4 regions of the Planococcus sp. 11815 genome follow, and region 1 is predicted to be linked to each of the others. Evidence: riboswitches for the same ligand, from Rfam matches in the RefSeq annotation. Region 1 holds a riboswitch; each other region holds the start of a gene.
What was found. A riboswitch is a leader RNA that binds a small molecule or an ion and turns the genes downstream of it on or off. The one in region 1 is predicted to bind cobalamin.
Positions count from the first base shown of each region.

Region 2: it holds a riboswitch for cobalamin, as region 1 does, so the genes downstream of both, M1Q06_RS15675 (cobyric acid synthase) here and M1Q06_RS04255 (hypothetical protein) in region 1, are expected to answer to the same signal.
Region 3: it holds a riboswitch for cobalamin, as region 1 does, so the genes downstream of both, M1Q06_RS15995 (acyl-CoA thioesterase) here and M1Q06_RS04255 (hypothetical protein) in region 1, are expected to answer to the same signal.
Region 4: it holds a riboswitch for cobalamin, as region 1 does, so the genes downstream of both, M1Q06_RS13485 (ABC transporter substrate-binding protein) here and M1Q06_RS04255 (hypothetical protein) in region 1, are expected to answer to the same signal.

Region 1 is NZ_CP096991.1:837,560-842,946, reverse strand. It holds gene M1Q06_RS04270 (ferritin) at 1-357, opposite strand, end outside; gene M1Q06_RS04265 (halocin C8 precursor-like protein) at 716-1,501, shown strand; gene M1Q06_RS04260 (PF20097 family protein) at 1,608-1,856, opposite strand; cobalamin riboswitch at 2,048-2,227, shown strand; gene M1Q06_RS04255 (hypothetical protein) at 2,395-2,937, shown strand; gene M1Q06_RS04250 (ABC transporter substrate-binding protein) at 2,934-3,893, shown strand; gene M1Q06_RS04245 (biotin/lipoyl-containing protein) at 4,071-4,520, opposite strand; gene M1Q06_RS04240 (alpha-ketoacid dehydrogenase subunit beta) at 4,535-5,387, opposite strand, start outside.
Region 2 is NZ_CP096991.1:3,121,301-3,126,687, forward strand. It holds gene M1Q06_RS15660 (SDR family oxidoreductase) at 1-231, shown strand, start outside; gene M1Q06_RS15665 (DapH/DapD/GlmU-related protein) at 263-835, shown strand; gene M1Q06_RS15670 (cyclophilin-like fold protein) at 925-1,443, opposite strand; gene M1Q06_RS15675 (cobyric acid synthase) at 1,724-3,244, opposite strand; cobalamin riboswitch at 3,350-3,534, opposite strand; gene M1Q06_RS15680 (hypothetical protein) at 4,003-4,590, shown strand; gene M1Q06_RS15685 (3-isopropylmalate dehydrogenase) at 5,019-5,312, opposite strand.
Region 3 is NZ_CP096991.1:3,184,154-3,189,540, reverse strand. It holds gene M1Q06_RS16005 (glutathione peroxidase) at 1-350, shown strand, start outside; gene M1Q06_RS16000 (DUF3934 domain-containing protein) at 422-610, shown strand; cobalamin riboswitch at 1,718-1,895, shown strand; gene M1Q06_RS15995 (acyl-CoA thioesterase) at 2,032-2,520, shown strand; gene M1Q06_RS15990 (ribonucleoside-diphosphate reductase subunit alpha) at 2,522-4,699, shown strand; gene M1Q06_RS15985 (ribonucleotide-diphosphate reductase subunit beta) at 4,706-5,387, shown strand, end outside.
Region 4 is NZ_CP096991.1:2,680,890-2,686,276, reverse strand. It holds gene speB (agmatinase) at 1-394, shown strand, start outside; gene M1Q06_RS13495 (DUF1934 domain-containing protein) at 978-1,388, shown strand; gene argS (arginine--tRNA ligase) at 1,385-3,046, shown strand; cobalamin riboswitch at 3,091-3,272, shown strand; gene M1Q06_RS13485 (ABC transporter substrate-binding protein) at 3,620-4,597, shown strand; gene M1Q06_RS13480 (FecCD family ABC transporter permease) at 4,590-5,387, shown strand, end outside.

The sequences.
Region 1 (5,387 bases):
AAATGAAAGCGTAGCATGTTCCTGCAGTTCATCGGCCAAGCTTACCAATTTATATATGTTTGACGTCACTGACTTTTCCTGCGCAAGTGACGCTTCCACGACATCCAAGGCATTTGCATATTCATTTCTAGGTTCTGTTAACGCCTGGAGTACGGGCTGTTCATCCATCGTCACTAGATATTGATAGAATTTCATCGCGTGCACATGTTCTTCTCTTGATTGGATCAAATAGAAGTTGGCAAATCCATGATACCCTTTTCCTGAAAAGTACGAGGCCATCGCTGTGTACGCATGTGCTGCCTGAAGTTCGTTATTGAATTGAGCGTTTAACGCCTCTGTCAAATTTGTTGGTAGCATATTGAACTCCTCCTCTATCTTGTTTAGCGTCATTATAGCATGTGCGTTTATTAATCAATAAATGACATACTGCTTTTGCTGCCCCTTATCAATAATGTTGGCAAGGAAAAGGGAAGCACGTTCTCACTCGGGATCCTTTATGGCTAATTATTTTTCAAAAATATTTTTAATTTTCTAAAAATATGTTTAAAAGTTAAACAATTGGAAATTATAGTAAAGACACATTTGAGAAGGAGGGGAGGCACATGTTTGACACGAATTTGGAATTAGGCATTGTGTTGTTTCTGTTTATTTTCGCTTTGGTTGTTTCTTTAATGCTTATATCACAAAAGAGAAAAAATTAGGAGGCAGATTAACTATGTCGATAAAATCGTTTGAGAAAGTCTTCATGTTAGTAGCAGTGGCCATTCTTTTGGTTTCATCAGCATTCAGTTCTGTAGGCGCTGCTCAAGCTGAAGGTCCAATGTTTGAAAAAGGGACCTCGAATGTTAGTCAAAAGGAATTTAATCAAATCAGAAATACCTTGAAAAAAACGGATGAATACCAAGTTTATAAAAAGATTAGTAAAATCAATGCCATCTCCACTGATAACATCATCATCAACACAGTCCCAGGTCCTAAAGGCGATATCGCATATGTCGAATTTATCTTCGATGAACTTGCTAAACAAAGCGAAAACTTGGCTTACGTGCAATTCACGTATGATGTAGCGAACCGTGATGTCATCACAGACCAAGCCCTCTTTGCTAAACAAATGGATGGCGACAATATCAATATCCAGGCAGTCTTCAACCTAGACGGAAAACAAACTGAAGTTTACAACGTAACGGTCGATAATGAAGGAGGCCTTTGGGATCAAGATGGTTTAGAAGTAAGCCATGAAGATTTTGTGGCCAATGCAGAAAAGAACATTAAAGGCGCTAGTCAAAATGCCAGTGACAATGGCAACGAGTTTGTTGCGTATGCTTCTTTTTGTGAATATGCAGTAGGTGCTCTTTGCGGAACGGGCGGCGGTGTGGCGTGTTACGCTCTTGCTGGCGCGTTAGGAATCACAACAGGCCTTGGCGGTCTTGGCCTTGCTGCGATATGTGCGCTTGTAGGAAGTGTTGGCTGCACAGCCGCTACTGATCAAATCTGCAATTAATGACTTGAATACTTCATTTATTCAAAGCAAAAAAGAGCAGCGACGTCGCTGCTCTTTTTTATTTGATAGAAAATCTAATTTGCCATTTTTCTCAAGAGAATAAATGTTATTGTTCTTGTTCATTGCTTTCATAATCAATGATGACTTTCTTGCAAGATTCACACAGAAAAGCATCGACATGGTTGATGGAAAAACGGCTTTGTTCCGATAACAACACAGAACCTTTAGTCAGGCTCGGCTCAGCACTCAGTTTGGATACTTTCGGCACCCATGCGAGTCTTGTGCCACTCTGGATAAATCCTTTTTTCATTTCCGATTGGCAAAATGGGCATGTCAGGCCATTGTGATTTTCCATAGTTCCCCTCCTTAAAGTTTTGCGATAACACTCATTTCCCTGCTATTGTTCAATTACCCTCAAAAATTAGGCATATGCCCAGCTGATAAAACTTTCCTCCCCCTTCCCCCTATTCTAACGACTCATGCTCTAAACATTTTCGTCCAGCCCTCCTAAATCCAAATCAAAAGTGCTACACTGAAACTAAGTAAATAATCATGCAGGGAAAAGGTGCTGATTCGTCAGCGTAACAGGGAATCCGGTGAAAATCCGGAGCTGTTTCCGCAACTGTAAGTGCGTATGAAATAAGAGATGCCACTGGGGAGACCCGGGAAGGCCTTAGAGTAAAGCGATGCACAAGCCAGGAGACCTACCTTTTTCTGAACGTATTTTTGCTCTTCGGAAGATAAGAGGATCTACGGCAACTTTTTCCTATGGACAGCCTTGTGCTGGATATTCGCAATCGTGCCACTCTCTTCGTTGAGAGTGGCTTTTTTTGTCTCTTTTTGAAAGCGATACGTCTGCTGATATTTACGGATTCTATCCAGGAGGTGAACAAATGAAAAAAGACATGCGCTACCTGTGCTACCCGTTCATGCGGGAAAGCGCTTCGACGGTCGATTTCGAGATCCGCACCGATTCCTTGACGACACGGATCGGCGAAGCCATCGCGGTCAACGATGTCCCGCAAATCATCGATGATTTGCGCTGCCTGCAGCCGATGGTTTATCACTTGAACGGCTCGGTGCGCGGGAAAATCGCGATTACCGAACAAGACCTCGCCGAGCTCAGCGACTTGTACGACCGCTACGTGGCGGAAGTGAAAGAGGAAATCGGCCAGTTCGTCCTGCCGCAAGGAACCCACGCTGCGTGCATTCTTCACGTCTGCCGCAGCGAAGCGAAAAAGTCCGTCCGCGCCCTGCACCATGTGATGCTTGAGCGCGAAGTGCCGGAGCATTTGATGGACTATGCCAACCTGCTCGCCAATGTCTTTTTTGTCATGGCCGTGTATGCCAATAAGCAGCACGGCGTCGATGAAATCCCATTCGTCAGCAAATCCTATCCAACAAAACGCATGAAGAAAAAGGAGACTCACTCGTGAAAATCAAATCATTTCTCTTACTCAGCATTCCACTCTCTTTAACACTCGGTGCTTGCCAAGATGATACTGCCGAAGTACCGGCAACAGACGAAACAACAGAAGAAACGCCAACTGAAACTGCAAGCGACGCACCGTACACGGTCACCGATGACCGCGGCGAAGAACTCGAATTCGAGCAAGCGCCTGAAACGATCGTGTCGCTCATCCCGAGCAACACCGAGATCGTCTTTGCACTCGATTCCGGCGATCAATTGGTCGGCGTTACCGACTATGACAACTACCCGGAAGCGGCACAGGACATCGAACGCGTCAGTGATTCCGTGGAATTCAATGCCGAGAAAATCATCCAGCTCGACCCGGATGTCGTTTTGGCTTATTCAACCGGCGAGGCACCGCCTGCCCTTTCCCAACTTGAAGATGCCGACATTCCGGTATTCGTTATCGAATCGGCTACTTCATTCGATGAAGTATACGGCGATATCGAACAAATCGCCTCTGTTCTTGCCAAGGAAGAAAAAGGCGCTGAAGTGATCGAAGGCATCCAAACGCAAATCGAAGATGTCCAAGAACGCCTTGCAGCGGTCGAAGAGCAAAAAGAAGTGTACGTGGAAATCAGCCCGTCTCCAGAAATCTACACAACCGGCAAATCGACGTTCATGCAGGAAATCCTTGACCACGCCCAAGTAACCAATGCCTTTGAAGATCTTGAAGGATGGCCGAGTATCTCCGAAGAAGAAGTCATCACCCGCGATCCCGAAGTCATCTTGACGACCGTTTCTTACGTCGAAGATGCGGTCGGCGATATCGAAGCACGCGACAGCTGGTCTGCCGTAGAGGCAATCGAAAACGACGAAGTGCACTTCATCGATTCCGACATCACTTCCCGCCCTGGACCGCGCATCGGCGAAGCGGTGCAGTTGGTGGCGGAAACGGTGTATCCTGAATTAATGGAATAGATCTATTCATTTGTACTTCAGTCAATAAGAGCAGGCATGTTTTAAGCTATGGCAGTGTTTATCAATTTCCGAGTAATAACGGCACGAGTGCTGCTCTCCCTCTATTTCAGAGGCAATGAATAATCTATTCATCAATAAAAAAACGCAACCGATCAAACCGGTTGCGTCTTTTTCTATTCATAATCCTGCTTCATCACGGATGTCCTGTTCGGTGATCGACCCGCCTTTCCCAGTGCCTTTGACATCTTCAAGTTTAACGCCCAGTTCTTTGGCTAGATGGCGCAGTCTCGGCGATACGCGGGTAAAGCTCGCGGTCTCTTGTGCCGCTTCGTTTTCTTCCGCCTGTTCGAGGTGGACTTTTTCAGAAGCCCCCGTGTTCTCGGCAGCTTGTCCTTTCGGATCGATAACTGCAAGCAATGTGCCGGCTTTCGCGGAATCTCCGCGCTTCACGTGAATCTTCTTCACCGTTCCGCTCGTTTCGGCACGAATTTCTGACACCGCTTTTTCCGTTTGCACTTCACACAACACGGCGCCTTCTTTGACGTAATCTCCCTCGTCCACGAACCACAGGACAATCAAGCTCTCATCGGTATCTTCAGACAGCTTCGGCAAAGTCACATCATGCATCCAATCGCCTCCTCTTACGCTTCATCCATCATCTGTTTGACTGTCTCGACGATTTTATCCGGTCCCGGCAAGACGAAATCTTCGAGCACATGGCTGTACGGAATCGGCACATCCGGAATTGCCAATCGCTTGATCGGCGCTTCGAGTTCATAAAGCGCTTCTTCTGAGACGATCGCCGCGATTTCAGCAGTCATGCCATACGAACGGTAATCTTCATCGACGACGACCAGCCGATGCGTTTTCTTCACTGAATTGAGGATCGTGTCTTTATCGATCGGCGCCAAGGATCGCAGGTCGATGACTTCCGCTTCGATGCCATCTTGTGCGAGTCGCTCTGCCGCTTCCATCGCATAATGCGTCATCATCTGGATGCCGACGATGGTTACGTCTTTCCCTTCCCGCATGACATTCGCCTTGTCGAGCGGCACGGTATACGATTCTTCCGGCACATGGCCGACCGCATAATCGAGCTGGTCCATCCAGCCGAGTCCTTGAAGCGATTTATGGAACATGAACACAACCGGATTGTCGTCACGGATCGCGGACGTCATCATGCCTTTTAAGTCATACGGTGTACTCGGCGCGACCACTTTCATCCCCGGCATATGCGCGAACGTCGCATACAAAGTTTGCGAGTGCTGCGCAGCATCGCTATAGCCGCCGCCGACCGCCGTCATGAGCACCATCGGCAAGCGCACATTGCCGCCGGACATGTACGGGATTTTCGCCATATGGTTGTAGATCTGGTCCATGCAGACGCCGAAGAAATCGACGAACATCAATTCCGCAATCGGCCGCATGCCTTCTGCCGCCGTTCCGATTGCCGCTCCGATGAACGCTGTCTCGGAAATCGGCGTATCAAGCACG
Region 2 (5,387 bases), 1.0 Mb from region 1:
GAGCAGCGTGAAAACAACATCAAATCCACGATTATCTCACCGGGCGCTGTCCTGACCGAATTATATACAACCATCAATGACAAAGAAGTATCGGCCGCTCTTCACCAAGCCCAATCAGAATGGGGACTTGTCGCAGAAGATATTGCCCAGGCAGTCGCTTATGTCATCGATACACCGGACCGCGTTTCGGTCAGCGATATGATCATTCGCCCGACAGCTCAAGAGGTATAAAGGAAATAGGATAAGGAAAGGCGGTTTTCAGATGGAGATGCAAGAATTTATCGATTTTTGCAAAGCAGGCAACCCCATTTCAAGTACAGATAAAGAATTGCACGGCCTATTGGTGCAAAGCAGTTTTCAGGCCCAGAAAATCATGGTGGAGTTGAACTCAACTTTCAACACCCAAGAAGAAATCGTCGCGCTGTTCTCTGAACTGACAGGCGCACCAGTCGACGCTTCGTTTCTATGTTTGCCTCCGTTCCACACGGACTTCGGCAAGAACATACGCATCGGTAAAAATGTGTTTATCAATACCGGTTGTTCGTTCCAGGACCGGGGCGGCATCACCATCGGCAATGGCTCATTGATCGGCATGAATGTCTCGATCGCTACCTTGAATCATGGCTTGCCCTTGGAAACAAGAGGCACCACCATGCCCTTTCCTGTAGTTATCGGCGAAAACGTATGGATTGGCTCAAACGCCACCATCCTTCCCGGTGTTACGATTGGGGACAATGCCGTTGTGGCGGCAGGGGCTGTCGTTTCAAAAGACGTCCCTTCAAACACGGTAGTGGCAGGAGTCCCAGCAAAGGCCATAAAGAAAATTACGGAATAGCTGCGAATCATTTATTCACTAATTGGATGAGCGATAAAAAGAACGCATCGAGTCTAGGACTTGATGCGTTCTTCAACTATATAAGCCTTTTATCCATCATTTTCGGCGAAATCAAGAGCGACCGTGATATCCCCCTCTCCGACCGCTTGAGTAAATCTTTCCACATTTTCGATATAGCCGAGACGGGTATATTGATGGGAAGTTGAAAGCTTGTCATAAAAGAATACCAGGCAATCGTCTCCGTAAAGCATAATGTCCCCCGCATTAATATGCCCTGGGCTCTCAGAATTTGTTGGGAGCCTTTCTGAAAGATAAAAGAACTTTTCATTTCCATGAAGATCTTCCATATCTATGGTTAACGGAAGCAATTCAAGCAATGCTTCGGTTGTATCGCTTTCGTAAAGTTGTGCTGAGAACACTTCGTTCCCTATTTGCAATTCTAAAGCAAGTAGATTTGCCATCTCCGCTTCCTCCCTTTCCTGGTTATCCCCGTTGCTTGGTTGTTCTTCAGCATTCGGCGCATCTCTTTCATCCGTTTCGCTCGCATCACAAGCACTTAAGCCAAGAGCCATGAGGATGATACCTAATGGCAAAGCTGTTTTTTTCATTTTCATTTCCCCTTCCTGTTGAGACTATGGAGAAATTTACTGAATCTAAATTAAGTAGGCTGATTTACTCGTCTTAAATAGATATTTTATATTTTCAATATCATCATAAAGCGATGGAATTCAAATGACCAATACCTATATCAAATAGTCCGGTATATGTTTTGGGCATACGATCTTTAAAAATGCCTTCAATTTAAAAACCGGACTCCATAGAGGAAGTCCGGCTTTTTGTTCTTTACCATCCACTATTTTCTAGTAGTATCGAAAAACACATTTCTTCTTACATTGTGCTCTTGTGGGCCGCGTAAGCAGATAAGCCGAGTAATTGGTAAACCGCTGCCACGTTAATATGGCTGCGAACTTGTGCCGCTAGAAAATCATACTCTTCTTCCCTTCGCTGGGCATCGGGTTTCACATCGTCTTCCAATGGTTCTAACCCTTTTTTGACTCGTAATTCATTGACTAGTTCACGCGTGAATTTCCGGTTATGGAAAATGCCATGGAGGTATGTGCCGATCACGCTTCCATCTGCACTGACTGCCCCGTCCATCCGGCCGTCCGATAGCTGCATAAATGGCACAGTCTCCCCGCGGATAGTTGATCTTCCCAAATGGATTTCGTAGCCTGTCAGCATCTGTCCGTCTTTTACTTGCCTGCCGGTCATTAAAACGGTTTTCTTATCCCCAACAAACACCGTGTCCACCGGCAGTAAAGAAAGACCGCTTGCCACTCCCCCTTCCCCGTCGACCGCCTCATTATCTAAAAGTGATTCCCCAAGCAATTGAAAACCTCCGCAAACCCCAAAGATCTTGGTGCCTTGCTCGTGCAGCTGTTGAATCGCTCGATCAAAGCCGTTTTCTTTGAGCCACGCAGCATCAGCCAATGTGTTTTTGGTTCCGGGAATGACGAGCAGGTCAGGTGTACCGAGATCTTCGACTTTTCCGACCAAACGCACGCCCGTTTCCGGTTCATCGAAAAACGGGTCTATATCTGTGAAATTCGAGATTCGTGGGAGCCGGATGACGGCTATATCTACAGCAAACTCTCCTGGTTTCGGTTTTTTAAACCGCAGCGATGACAATGCAAGAGAATCTTCTGCATCGATTTGGACATCGAGATAAGACAAGACCCCGAGCACCGGAATGCCTGTTTCTTTCTCCAGCCAGTCAATGCCATCATCGAGCAGCTCACGCATGCCACGGAATTTATTGATGATGATTCCTTTTACACGAATTCGTTCCGATTCATCGAGCAAAGCGAGCGTTCCGACGATAGCGGCGAACGCACCACCCTTGTCGATATCCACCACTAAAATGACGGCGGCATCTGCCAAGTGGGCCATGCGCATATTGGCAATGTCTTTATCCTTCAAATTGATTTCTGCAGGGCTACCGGCACCTTCAAGTACCAGCACGTCAAAATCCTGCTGCAGCCTGCGCATCGACTGCTCGACCGCCGGCATCACTTGCTGCAAGAAATCGTCGCGATAGGTTTTTGCATTCATGTCCATAAAGTGCCGGCCATGGACAATGACTTCTGACACCATGTCCTGCTTTGGCTTGAGCAAAATTGGATTCATATCAAAAGTCGCCGGAATACGGGCTGCTTCTGCTTGAACGCCCTGCGCCCTGCCGATTTCGCCGGCTGCTTCTGTCACAAACGAATTCAGCGCCATGTTCTGTGATTTAAACGGAGCCACACGGAAGCCATCGTCTGAAAAAATTCGGCATAGCGCTGTACAAATCAAGCTTTTCCCCACATCGGAAGCTGTTCCTTGAATCATAATCGAAACTGCTGGCATACTTTTCCCTCCACTCGTCAAAATAGAAAAATCCCCCGCGTGCCGCAAGGGATTGAGAAAAAACAGCGAAAAAAAGGCTGACTCCCAGCTTGTCCTTGCAAGCAAACGGGCATCCGCATAAAGGCAGGTCTCCTGGCTCGTGATCATCGCCTTCTGAATCTTCCCGAAGCATCGCTTCAGTGGCTTTTTCAGATGGCTCTCACTTACAGTGGCGGGACCGCGCCGGAATTCAACCGGCTTCCCTTTTAACTCATGTTCAAGACATAAGCAACTTTATGCATTGGATTCAAACTCTATTTTTCTTTTCATTATATACACAGTCATTCTTTCCTCACTAGCTTTACTTTCGAAGGTGACGTGGCCATCGAGTTTTTGGGATAAGTTTAAATTAAAGAGAAAGCTTGTTTTACTGTTGAATCATTCGATTTTGGCAGAAGTCCGGAAACTTATCTTTACATCAGAACTAGTAATAAATCAGTTTTTGTAATGTTTCTCCTGAAGCCATTTCAAGGCTCGTCAAAAAAAGTAAAAATGGCCATTCCGCTAAAAATCGGAATGGCCATTTTTATCCTATTCTATTTCCTTCGCATCTTTTAATGTGAAGATAATAAAAATAAGTTTGGAGTCAGTATTCTGAATATAACTTAACTGGACTTAAGTTCCATTTAAAACAAGGATTAACCTCTCCGTATAACTGGTTTTAAAAGTATGATAAGGTAAAAATATGGAAATCAAAATTTAAGAAGGGAGCCAAAACCTTGTTAAAGAAACTAAATAGAATTTTTATGATTTCAATGGTCATATTGTTTTTATTCGTCATATCAGCCTGCAGCTCCCAAATAGAAGACACACAACAAGAAGTCGTGGAGCCTAATAAACAAGACACTCAAGAAGAGTATCTAGGACGAAATCTTGAGATAGGGGTATTAGGCACTCCGCCAGAAATAGACTCAGAGAAAATCACTTTCAGTACGGTGGAGATCGAAGAGTTGAGTATCGAAACAGTCGAACAATACGATAGTTTTTTCGTCATGGAAGAGTATTTAGAAAGGGCTGCTGATAGTCCCTATACTGAAGTATTTGCAAATTCAGATGTTCTCTTTTTCTTCATCCAAACAGAAGCTTATTACTTTCCCTTTGTGGACGATGAGATAAGTTACACAGATTATTCCAAAAGAGTCCATGATGAGGAAATCTTTTCTTTAGGCTATTACCCGGCGGCTGAAGAAGGCGCTTCAAGTTGGCAATTCAATATTTTAGCTAAGGATCTTTCTGAGGAAGAATATGAAGAAGTTGTAAGAGGGCTTTATTACGAAATGTTTTATGTCATCAGAGATTTAAATTAAGTTATAAGGCGGGATACCTCCACTTGATAGAAAAGTGGAGGTATCCCGTTCTCTATTTGCTTTGATGTGAATGCAACTTGATTTAGATTAAGTTATATTCAGATCATCAGGAAATTTTTCTGTTTTTTTTCTTGGATTTTAACGAGTCTAATGAGCCAGTATAAAGCAATCCATGGCAGAATAAATTTAGTGGTCCAGGCAATTGCATTCGGGAAAAAAATGATCGAATTAATACCGATAGCTGATGCTAATACCCATAATAGAGCAATTATTATTGTTAATATTAAGTACTTCAATTGGTTCATCCCTTCTAAGAAAGGTTTAATATGTGAATGCAAATTAATTTATATTAAGTTACATTTACTCTTTTAATTACCTTATTATTTCTTATCCCAGATAAGTACGACTTAGTTCTATGCTTTTTTAAATTATATTTTTCTACTGTTATAGTTTTTTATTAAAGTTGCTACAATCGCAATTATAAAAACGATGAAACTATTTATTAAGAGACAGTAACCTACTTGCATGCCATAAAATATTGCAAAAGCATCACGAATAAGAAATAGTGCCAGTGCACCGCCGATTGTCCCAAATAATATCGCTAATAATAGTATTGTAAACGCTACAGAATATAGATTTTTCTTTTTCTTATAGCCTTTAAACCCAATAATATTTGCGACAATTATAAAGAAAACCAGAAGTATTAAGAAAAAGTAAGTCATTTAACCCTTCCTTACATAATTTTGGTTTCTTGAATTTCAAAGTCATTGCCATAAAGACTTTCTTTTAATCTTTGG
Region 3 (5,387 bases), 980 kb from region 1:
GCCTCGAAAAAATTTACCAGCGCTACAAAGATGAAGGCCTTGTTGTGCTCGGCTTTCCGTCCGATCAATTCGGCCAGGAACTCGGGGAAGCGGCAGATGCCGAATCATCATGCCGCATGACTTACGGCGTCACTTTCCCGATGCATGACATCATCAAGGTGAACGGTAAAGATGCACATCCCTTGTTCGATCATTTGACGTCGAACACGAAAGGCTTCCTGTCGAGCGGCATCAAATGGAATTTCACAAAATTCCTGATCGATCCAAATGGCAAAGTCGTAGCGAGGTTCGCACCGAAAGATACACCCGATTCAATGCACAAAGACATCCAGAAAGTGCTCGGCGCCTAAACACCTTTGTTCACGAAAGCTGCCGAATGTGGTAAGCTGAACGTCACGATGAGTGAACGGGAGTGAAAGAAATGGGCAAAGCAAAAGCGAAATCAAAAAGCGGCGTAGGCCAAGGAACCGGCAAAAAAGGCTGGAACCGTTGGGAAAAAGGCAAGAACAAGGCCAAGAGTTTCAAGCCGTATACAAGCAAAGACAATAAAGAAGCCACGAACCAAAAAGGAAAACAGCCAGAAGCTGAATCTGAATGGGTCGATGGATAACAAAAACCGCGCAGGTAATTGCGCGGCCTTTTTATTTCCTGGGAAATAGAAATGACGGAAGAAAGCGGAGGGGTTTTGCGGCAGCTACTCTAAAGCGAGGCATCGAAAACTCATTGAAAGAACAAACCAAGCTTCGGAACGATTGCATGAGAAAATCCTGCCTATCTTGTTGATGCTTATCTCAAGAAGCGATTCCCCCACTAGCCGGCAACTATCTATAGGAGCAGATCTAATTAAACACATACTGAGCAACGAAATCTCTAAGCCGCCGAGCGCAAAAGGGTGAGCCGAAGCGATAAGACAGGCGCTCTTCCTGGCTTACTGCGAAAGGCCAACCCAAAGCCCAGCGGCGAGTACCAAGATGATACATAACTAGAACACCGGAACGATTTCACAATAAATCTCTCGCTATCCAATTACATGCTCAATCCGGGAAGCGATTCCCCCACTAGCCGGCAACTAACTAAAGAAGCAGCTCCGATTAAACGCACATAGAACAACGAAGTCTCCGAGCCGCCGAGCGCAAAGGGGTGAGCCGAAGCGATAAGACAGGCGTTCTTCCTGGCTTATTGCGAAAGGCCAACCCAAAGCCCGGCGGCGATTAATAAAATGAAGCACAAGAAGAACACAGAAACGATTCCACAATCAAACTCTCACTACCTCATTACATGCCCAATCTGGAAAGCGATTCCCCCACTAGCAGGGAACTCATTAAAGAAGTAGATTTAATTAAACACACACGAATCTATGAAATGTTTTAGCCGGCCAGCGACAAGGGTGAGCCGACGCAGTAAGACAGACGGTCTTCCTGGCTTACTGCCAAAGGCCAACCCAAAGCAGGCTGGCGACTGCCAAGATGATGCACAATCACAACACCATATCGGTTCTACAAGCAAACTCTCGCTATCTTCACAGAAACAGAAAATTTAAAGAACCTCGTATCAAAAAATAACTACAAATTGAAAGTTTTATACGAAAAACACGCCAGTGACTAGACCCTTTTTCACTTTCTGCAGGAAGTGCGAGAAAATCCTTGCGGCGAAATTGGAACTGGTCTATAGTGAAACTACAAGATTTGGTGATGATGTAAAAATTCAACACCATATATAGTGATACCGCAACAAAGGTGCCCAATATGGGCTGAATAGGGAATCCGGTGAAATCCCGGAGCTGTTCCCGCAACTGTAAGCGCAGACGAACCATGAAATCCACTGTCCAATGGACGGGAAGGGCATGGGGAGAGTGACGCGCGAGCCAGGAGACCTGCCTTTGTTGTCGTTTTGCACTTCTCCGGGAATTGGGAAGGATGACAAAGGTTTGGTTTGTGTGGCCCACGTGTGCCCACCTAATTAACTTGCGTTTATGCCCCCATTCTCTCCGGAGAGTGGGGGCTTTTGTGTTTTCAAAAGGAGGAAGTCAGCATGCATAGAAAACAACTTCCGGCCGGCGTATCCAGGACCATCCAGTCCCGGCTCGTCTTGCCGCCGGATACCAATCATATGGGCACGATTTTCGGAGGCACCGTCCTCGCATATATCGATGAAATCGCGGCTATCGCGGCAATGAAACATAGCCAGCGTGCAGTCGTCACTGCCTCGATTGACAACGTCAATTTCCTGTCCTCGGCGAAAGTCGGCGATATCCTGATTCTAGAAGGCGTCGTCATTTCGACAGGACGTACTTCGATGGAAGTATACGTCAAAGCAGAATGTCAGCACATCGAAAGCGGCACGCGCAGCCTTACGACCACCTCGATTTTGACGATGGTGGCAGTAGATGCAGAAGGCCGCCCGACGCCGGTCGCGAGCGTAGTGCCGGAAACAGAAAATGAAAAACGACTGTTTGAGAATGCACAAGAACGAAAAGAACGCCGAATGATCGCAAACGAATATGCAAAGGAGCTGTGTTGAAATGACTTTAGGAGCAGTAGAACGCGATAGAAAAATACAAGATGCACTTGACCGTGTGTCGATGGACGAACCGCATTGGACGTTTGAGGCAGCAGGATTATATTTGGAGAAATTATACGAGCAAGCGGCACAAACACGCGGCTACAGCGCAGCGAACAAATACGATGATTTTTATGGATTGATTTACGGGCTGAGTCGAGTTGGCATTTATTCGAAAGATTTGTTGGAAGCTTACTCCGAGGACGAAATTCGCCTACTAGGAAAAGAAATCGCACCAGAGCGCGATGAATTGTTCAATTACATAGGATTATTCTTGCTGGCGGACCGTTATTTGGCAAAAGACTATGACGGCCGGGTTTGGGAATTGCCGCAGGAGCGCTTTCTCATCATCGCAATGACTTTGATGCAAAAAGAACCGAAAGTGCGCCGTTTGGAACTCGTCAAGGAAGCGTATTGGGCGATGAGCAATTTGTATATGACAGTGGCGACGCCGACTTTATCGAATGCTGGTAAAAGCTTCGGACAAATGTCTTCGTGCTTTATCGACACCGTGGCGGATTCGCTTGATGGGATCTACCAGAACAACTGGGACGTTGCGCGCCTAAGTAAAGACGGCGGCGGCCTCGGGGTTTATTACGGAAAAGTACGTGCACTCGGCTCGGACATCCGCAAATTTAAAGGTAATTCATCCGGCGTCATCCCGTGGATTCGCCTGCTTAATGACACCGCCGTCAGTGTCGACCAGCTCGGCCAGCGCCAAGGCGCAGTGGCAGTGTATCTAGATGTCTTCCATAAGGACATCATGAATGGCTTCTTGGATTTGAAAACAAACAACGGCGATGAGCGCCGCAAAGCACACGATATTTTCACGGGCGTGTCGATTCCGGATTTGTTCATGAAAAAGCTGCAAGAAACAGATGAAAACGGACGCAGCATCGGCGAATGGCATACGTTCTGCCCGCATGAAGTGAAGCAAGTGATGGGTTGGAAAGACGAGCAGGGCAATTTGCTTGGCTTGGAAGATTTCTATGACGAAACGGATCGTAAATACTTCACGGAAAAATACGAAGAAGCAGTCAACCATCCTTTATTGGCAAGAAAATCGTTCCGTGCAATGGACGTTATGGCGCGCATCATGGTATCGCAGCTCGAAACTGGTACTCCGTATATGTTCTACCGCGACGAAGTGAACCGTGGAAACCCGAATAAGCACTTGCGCGGCATCGGCAAAACATCCATCTATTGCAGCAATCTATGCAGCGAAATCGCCCAGAACATGTCTCCAACTGAGATCATTAAAGAATACAAAGACGAAGAAGGCAATTTGGTCACTGTGAAAAAACCTGGCGATTTCGTCGTCTGCAACCTGTCGTCCATCAACTTGCCGAGAGCAGTGCAAGCGGACGTCTTATCCCGCCTCATCCCCATTCAATTGCGCATGCTCGATAATGTCATTGATTTGAATACCATTTCGGTCGGCCAGGCGGAAGTAACGAATCAAAAATATCGTGCCGTTGGATTAGGGACATTCGGATGGCACCATTTGCTTGCGCTTCGCAGCATCCACTGGGAAACGCAAGAAGCAGTCGATTATGCTGATACCTTATACGAAGAAATCGCTTGGCACGCCATCCGCGCATCAGCGGGGCTGGCAGAAGAAAAAGGCGCATTCAGTGAATTCACAGGTTCTGAATGGCATACGGGCGAGTATTTCGAACGCCGCAGCTACAAGGGAGAGCGCTGGGATGCCTTGCGCCGCAAAGTATCCGCATCCGGCGTGCGCAACGGCTGGATGATGGCGGTCGCACCGAACTCATCGACTGCCAAAATCGGCGGCTCGACAGACGGTATCGATCCTTTATATGCCGTCGAATACGCAGAAGAGAAAAAGAATTTCCGCTTTAATGTGACGGCACCGGATCTCAACCACCGGACGTATGACTACTACCGCCGCGCGCGCCACGTGCTGGACCAAAAATGGAGCATCCGCCAAAATGCCGCAAGACAGCGCCATATCGACCAGTCGATCAGCTTTAATTTATACGTGCCGCACACGATCCGTGCCAAAGAATTGCTGGAACTGCACCTCGAAGCATGGAATTGCGGCTTAAAGACAAGCTATTATGTGCGCAGCACGTCTCAGGAAGAAATCGAAGCATGCGAGGCATGTGAAAGCTAAGGAAGGATGAGGAGTATGCAAACTTTAACGAAACAACCATTAATGGATCCGGATGCACCGAACCGCTCGACCGCCATTGTCGGCGGGGCGAGCTCTGGTTTGCTCAATTGGAACGACATCGCCCATCCGCATATGTATGAACTGTACCAAGCGCTGCTAGCGAACTTCTGGAAAGCGCAGGAAATCAATATGCAGGATGATATTAAAAATTGGGATTCATTGTCCGATACCGAAAAAGACGTCTTTTTGCGCATCAACACGCAGCTCGCGTCTCTCGACAGCCTGCAGACGCCGACGATGACTCAAGTCATGGACTATGTCAGTGATTCAAGTTTCAAGTCGATTTTTGCCGTCATCGCCCAACAGGAAGCGGTTCATACCGAGTCGTATTCCTATGTACTCAGCTCGCTCGTACCGCTCGATGAACAAAACCGGCGCTTTGACGAAGCGAAGAACGATCCGCTCGTCAGAAAACGCAACGCACGCATTTTACAAGCTTACGAAGCGTTCCGCACCGAGCCGAATTTGGAAAACCTGCTGAAGCTTGCGGTCAACTCGATCAACTTGGAAGGCATTTATTTCTACGCGGGTTTTGCGTTTTTCTACCATCTCGCTCGCCAGCAGAAAATGCTCAAGACGAGTACGATGATCAGCTATATCCAACGCGATGAAATGCAGCACGCTTATT
Region 4 (5,387 bases), 1.5 Mb from region 1:
TCACATCGGCCCGAAAAACGTCTACTCGTTCGGCATCCGTTCAGGAATGAAAGAAGAATTCGAATGGGCGAAAGAGCAAGGCATGCATTTGTATAAATTCGAAGTGCTCGAGCCCTTGAAACAAGTACTGCCGACACTCGACGGCCGTCCGGTCTACATTACGATCGATATGGACGTGCTCGATCCAGCACACGCGCCAGGCACTGGGACGGTCGATGCTGGCGGCATCACATCGCGCGAACTGCTCGCATCGATCCATGCCATCGCAGCATCGGGCGTCAACGTCGTCGGCTTCGACCTCGTTGAACTCGCGCCAGTTTACGATCATTCCGATCAAACAGCGAACACGGCAAGCAAACTCATCCGCGAAATGATTCTTGGCTGGGTTAAATAAGAAAAGCGGAAGCGCCTGTCCAGCTCCGACAGGCATAAGACGATCTGGCGCAGCGGCGCTCTTTGCCGCACAGCCAGAGTGGCTTATGGCCCCGAGGAGCTAGGCGCTGGAGCTAGACAATAAGAAAAGCGGAAGCGCCTGTTCAGCTCCGACAGGCGTAAGACGAATGACCGAAGCGGCGCTCTTTGCCGCACAGGGCAGTCGGCTTACGACCCGAGAGGCAAGCCGCTGGAGCTGGACAATAAGAAAAGCGAAAGCGCCTGTTCAGCTCCGACAGGCGTAAGACGATCTGGCGCAGCGGCGCTCTTTGCCGCACAGCCAGAGTGGCTTATGGCCCCGAGGAGCTGGGCGCTGGAGCTGGACAAGAAGAAAAGCGGAAGCGCCTTTCCAATTCCAAAAACGAAAACAAAGCCGGCCTGTATTTAACAGGCCGGCTTTGTTTTGCCTAAAACTAAATCACGGCAATGGAAAGCCCTTTGTCATTTATAGAAGCATCGGAGGAGCTGGCTCGGATTAGATTGAAAAAACGGCGCCAATCGGGCTATAATGAAAAGGTTATTATTTATCGGAAAGGCGGATGCACATGAAGAAATCGGTGAAAATCAAATTGACGACGATCATCCGCCAGCCGGGTGCTGAAGATCAAGTGATGGAACTGCGTTCAGAAGGCGTTCTGACCGTGAAAAATGGACGCCGCTATCTGCAATACGATGAGCGGCAAGATGATCTCGATATCCGGACAACGGTCAAACTCGGTGAAACGGATGCGGTCGTGATGCGCAGCGGAGGTTTGCAGATGCGCCTGCCGTTTCTGTTGGATAAGGAACAGACCGGCAATTTGCGCCACGGGGAAGAATCGTTCATGCTCACGACCAAAGCACATGAACTCATCATGACGGAAAGCCGTTTCAAAGTGCGCTATGACTTAGCGCTCGGAAACGATTTTGCCGGCGAATACGAAATGGAAATACAGTTTATGGAGGGAACCAAATGAACGCAGTAGAACAAGTACAGCAAAACATTAAACAGGCGATCGCCGAAGCGGTCCAAAAAGCGGGACTTACAGAAGAACCGGTTCAGGTCCAATTGGAATCGCCGAGAGATAAAGCGAACGGCGATTACGCAACAAACGTGGCCATGCAATTGACGCGTCTTGCGAAAAAGCCGCCGCGCGCAATCGCAGAAGCCATCGTGGAAAACTTGGACACCCAGTCAGCGAATATCGAAAAAGTCGAAATCGCAGGCCCTGGCTTCATCAACATCATCATCAAAAAAGATTATTTGAACGATGTCATCAAAACTGTACTTGAGCAAGGCGAAGAGTATGGCCGCTCGAACTCCGGCAACAGCCAGCGCGTCCAAGTCGAGTTCGTCTCTGCGAACCCGACAGGCGATCTTCATCTGGGTCACGCACGCGGTTCCTCTGTTGGCGATTCGATGTGCAATATCCTGGACCTTGCCGGCTATGACGTGTCCCGTGAGTATTACATCAACGATGCGGGCAACCAGATCAATAATTTGGCTTTGTCGATTGAAGGGCGTTATTTCGAAGCGCTTGGCAAAGGTGAAAGTATGCCTGAAGATGGCTACCGCGGGCAAGACATTATCGATATCGCTGCGGCACTCGTTGAAGAGCACGGTGATAAATTCCTTCATATGACAGAACAAGAACGTTATAAAGCATTCCGTGAACACGGCTTGAAAGTGGAGCTTGCGAAATTGCAGAAAGACTTGGCCGATTTCCGCGTCCATTTCGATGTGTGGTATTCGGAAACTTCCCTTTACGAAAACGGCAAGATCGACGCGGCATTGAAAAAACTGCGCGACAATGGCCATATTTACGAAGAAGACGGCGCCACTTGGTTCCGCTCGACAACATTCGGCGATGACAAAGACCGTGTGCTTATCAAAAACGATGGCACCTACACCTATTTGACGCCGGATATCGCTTACCACGAAGACAAAATCCAGCGCGGCTTCGACAAGCTCATCAATATTTGGGGAGCTGACCACCATGGCTACATCCCACGCATGAAAGCAGCAATCGAAGCGCTTGGCTACGACCGCGATACGCTTGAAGTGAGCATCATCCAAATGGTGCAATTGTATAAAGACGGCGAGAAAATGAAAATGAGCAAACGTACCGGTAAAGCCGTGACGATGCGCGAATTGGTCGACTTGGTCGGCCTAGACGCGGTCCGTTATTTCTTTGCGATGCGCTCCGGCGATTCCCATATGGATTTCGACTTGGATTTGGCCGTTTCCCAGTCCAACGAAAACCCGGTTTATTATTCCCAGTACGCACATGCGCGCATCTGCTCGATCTTGCGCCAGGCAGCGGAGCAGAACTTCACCGCTTCGACTGAGCATCTGGAGCTGTTGACGGACGAAAAGGAAATCGAAGTATTGAAGAAAATCGGCGATTTCCCACAAGTCATCGCAGATGCTGCAAAACTCCGTGCGCCTCACCGCGTCACGACTTATATCCATGAACTGGCGTCGAACTTCCACAGTTTCTATAACGCCAATAAAGTATTGGATGCTAGCAATGAAGAATTGACGCGTTCGCGCCTTGCCCTGATCGAAGGGGTTAAGACGACACTCGCAAATGCCTTGAAGACAGTCGGCGTCCAAGCTCCTGAAAAAATGTAGAAGACAACTAGAGCTTTCGGTGTATAATGGAGTCATCAAATCAACTGAATAGCAATCATGAAGGTGCTTATGTCTAAGAACATGAGTTAAAAGGGAAGCCGGTGCAATTCCGGCGCGGTCCCGCCACTGTATGTGAGAGCAAACTGCAAGGCCACTAGGAGATCCCGGGAAGGCGCAGCAAGCGATGACCACAAGCCAGGAGACCTGCCTTCATGAACACCGAACCGAAAGCTTGCGAGGACAGGCCGGACGCGCTTGTTTTTTGCGAACCCGTCCTGTAAGTCCTCTGCATCCTTTATGCAGGGGACTTTTTTAATGAAATGTGGAAGCGGCTGTTCAGCTCCGACAGGTATAAGACAATCTGGCGAAGCGGCGCTTTTTGCCGCACAGCCAGAGTGGCTTATGACCCGAGGAGCTAGGCGCTGGAACTAGCCACCAAGAAAAGCGTAAGCGGCTGAATGGAGGCTAAGCTAAATGCGCGACGTCCTGTCGCAACGCTTAGCTGACTCACATCCTGTGAGCCCCCGAGCGAGCGCTTGGTAGGGAAAAAACAAAACACCAGGAGGAATAAGGATGAAAAATATATGGAAATTCGGGACGGCTGCAGGAATGGCCGCAATTGTACTGGCTGGATGCGGCGACGAAGCGGCACCTGTCGAAGATCAAGATGTAGAAACACCGGCTGAACCGCCGTCGGAAGTAGCGGAAGCGGAATTCCCGGTTACCTTAGTCGATGCAATGGGCGATGAAGTAGTCATCGAAGAAGAACCGGAATCATTTGTTTCGATGATTCCTTCTAATACAGAAATCGCCTATGAGCTTGGGCTGGGCGAAAAAATGGTCGGCGTTTCGGATTTCGACAATTATCCGGAAGAAGTAGCAGATCTAGAAAAAATCGGCGGCCAAGAATTCAATGTAGAGAAAATCATCAGCCTGCAGCCGGATGTCGTTTTGGCCCATGAATCAGGGCTTGGCATGGGAACTGAAGGATATCAGCAGCTGCGTGATGCCGGATTGAATGTCTTTGTCGTAGAAAACGCAGAAACATTTGATGAAGTATATGAAACGATTTCCGTCATAGGCCAAGTGTCAGGCGCAGTGGAAGCAGCAGACGGGTTAATCGAGGAAATGGAAGCGCAAGTCGCGGAAGTTGAAGAACTGGCGGCTGGTGTCGACGAATCCAAATCGGTCTTCGTAGAGATTGGCAGCGAACCGGAACTTTATACAGCCGGTACAGGTACGTTCATCCATGAAATGCTGACAATGATTCAAGCTGAAAATGTCGCAGGAGGCGAAGAAGGCTGGATCAGCATGGATCCGGAAGCAGTTGTTGCGGCAAACCCTGAAATCATCATCACCACAGAAGGCGGTTATATCGAAAATGCTGCTGAATTGATCAAAGAGCGCAGCGGTTATGCAGATGTGACGGCCGTGCAAGAAGATGCCATTTATGAATTGAACCCTGATACTGTCACGCGTCCAGGCCCGCGTTTGACGGAAGGCTTGATGACTTTGGCAGAAGTGATTTATCCGGAGACATTCAGTGAGTAAATCTGCACTCGCCTATGTAGTCTCCCTGATTTTATTGGGCGGGGCAGTAGTGCTCGGAGTGACGGTCGGGACGGTGCCAATTTCACCGGCGGTTATCTGGAACCCTTCATCGGACGAAGCAGCTGCGAATATTTTATGGAATATCCGCATGCCGCGTGTGGTGCTTGCGGGACTAGTCGGTGCGGCACTTGCGATTGCGGGCGCAGCTTTTCAAGGCTTGCTGAAAAACCCGCTCGCTGATCCATATACTTTGGGAGTGTCGTCCGGTGCCGCTGTCGGTGCCGTGATGACGCTTTTTTTCGGCATCTCCATTCCGTTTCTTGGCCTGTTCACCTTGCCGGTCATCAGCATGATCGGCGCTTTGATCACGATGCTCGCCGTCATGGGTTTTGCACGGCTTGTCGACCGGTCGATGAAGATGGAAACAGTTATTTTGACCGGCATCATCTTCAGTTCATTCCTGGGGTCGATCATGTCTTTGATGATTGCGTTGACCGGTGAAGAACTGCGGCAGATCATCGGCTGGCTGCTTGGCAGCGTGTCGATGCGCGGCTGGCCCTATGTCCAGATGGCGCTGCCGTTTGTGCTTGTCGGTTCATTCGTCTTATGGCTTTACCGCCGTGAATTAAACGCGATGCTATTCGGTGAAGAACGTGCACAACATTTGGGTGTAGACGTCAGGAAGAGCAAGATGGCGATTTTGATCGGCGGATCGGTCCTGACGGGATCAGCAGTTGCAGTATCTGGAACCATCGGCTTTGTTGGCTTGGTCGTCCCGCACATCACGCGC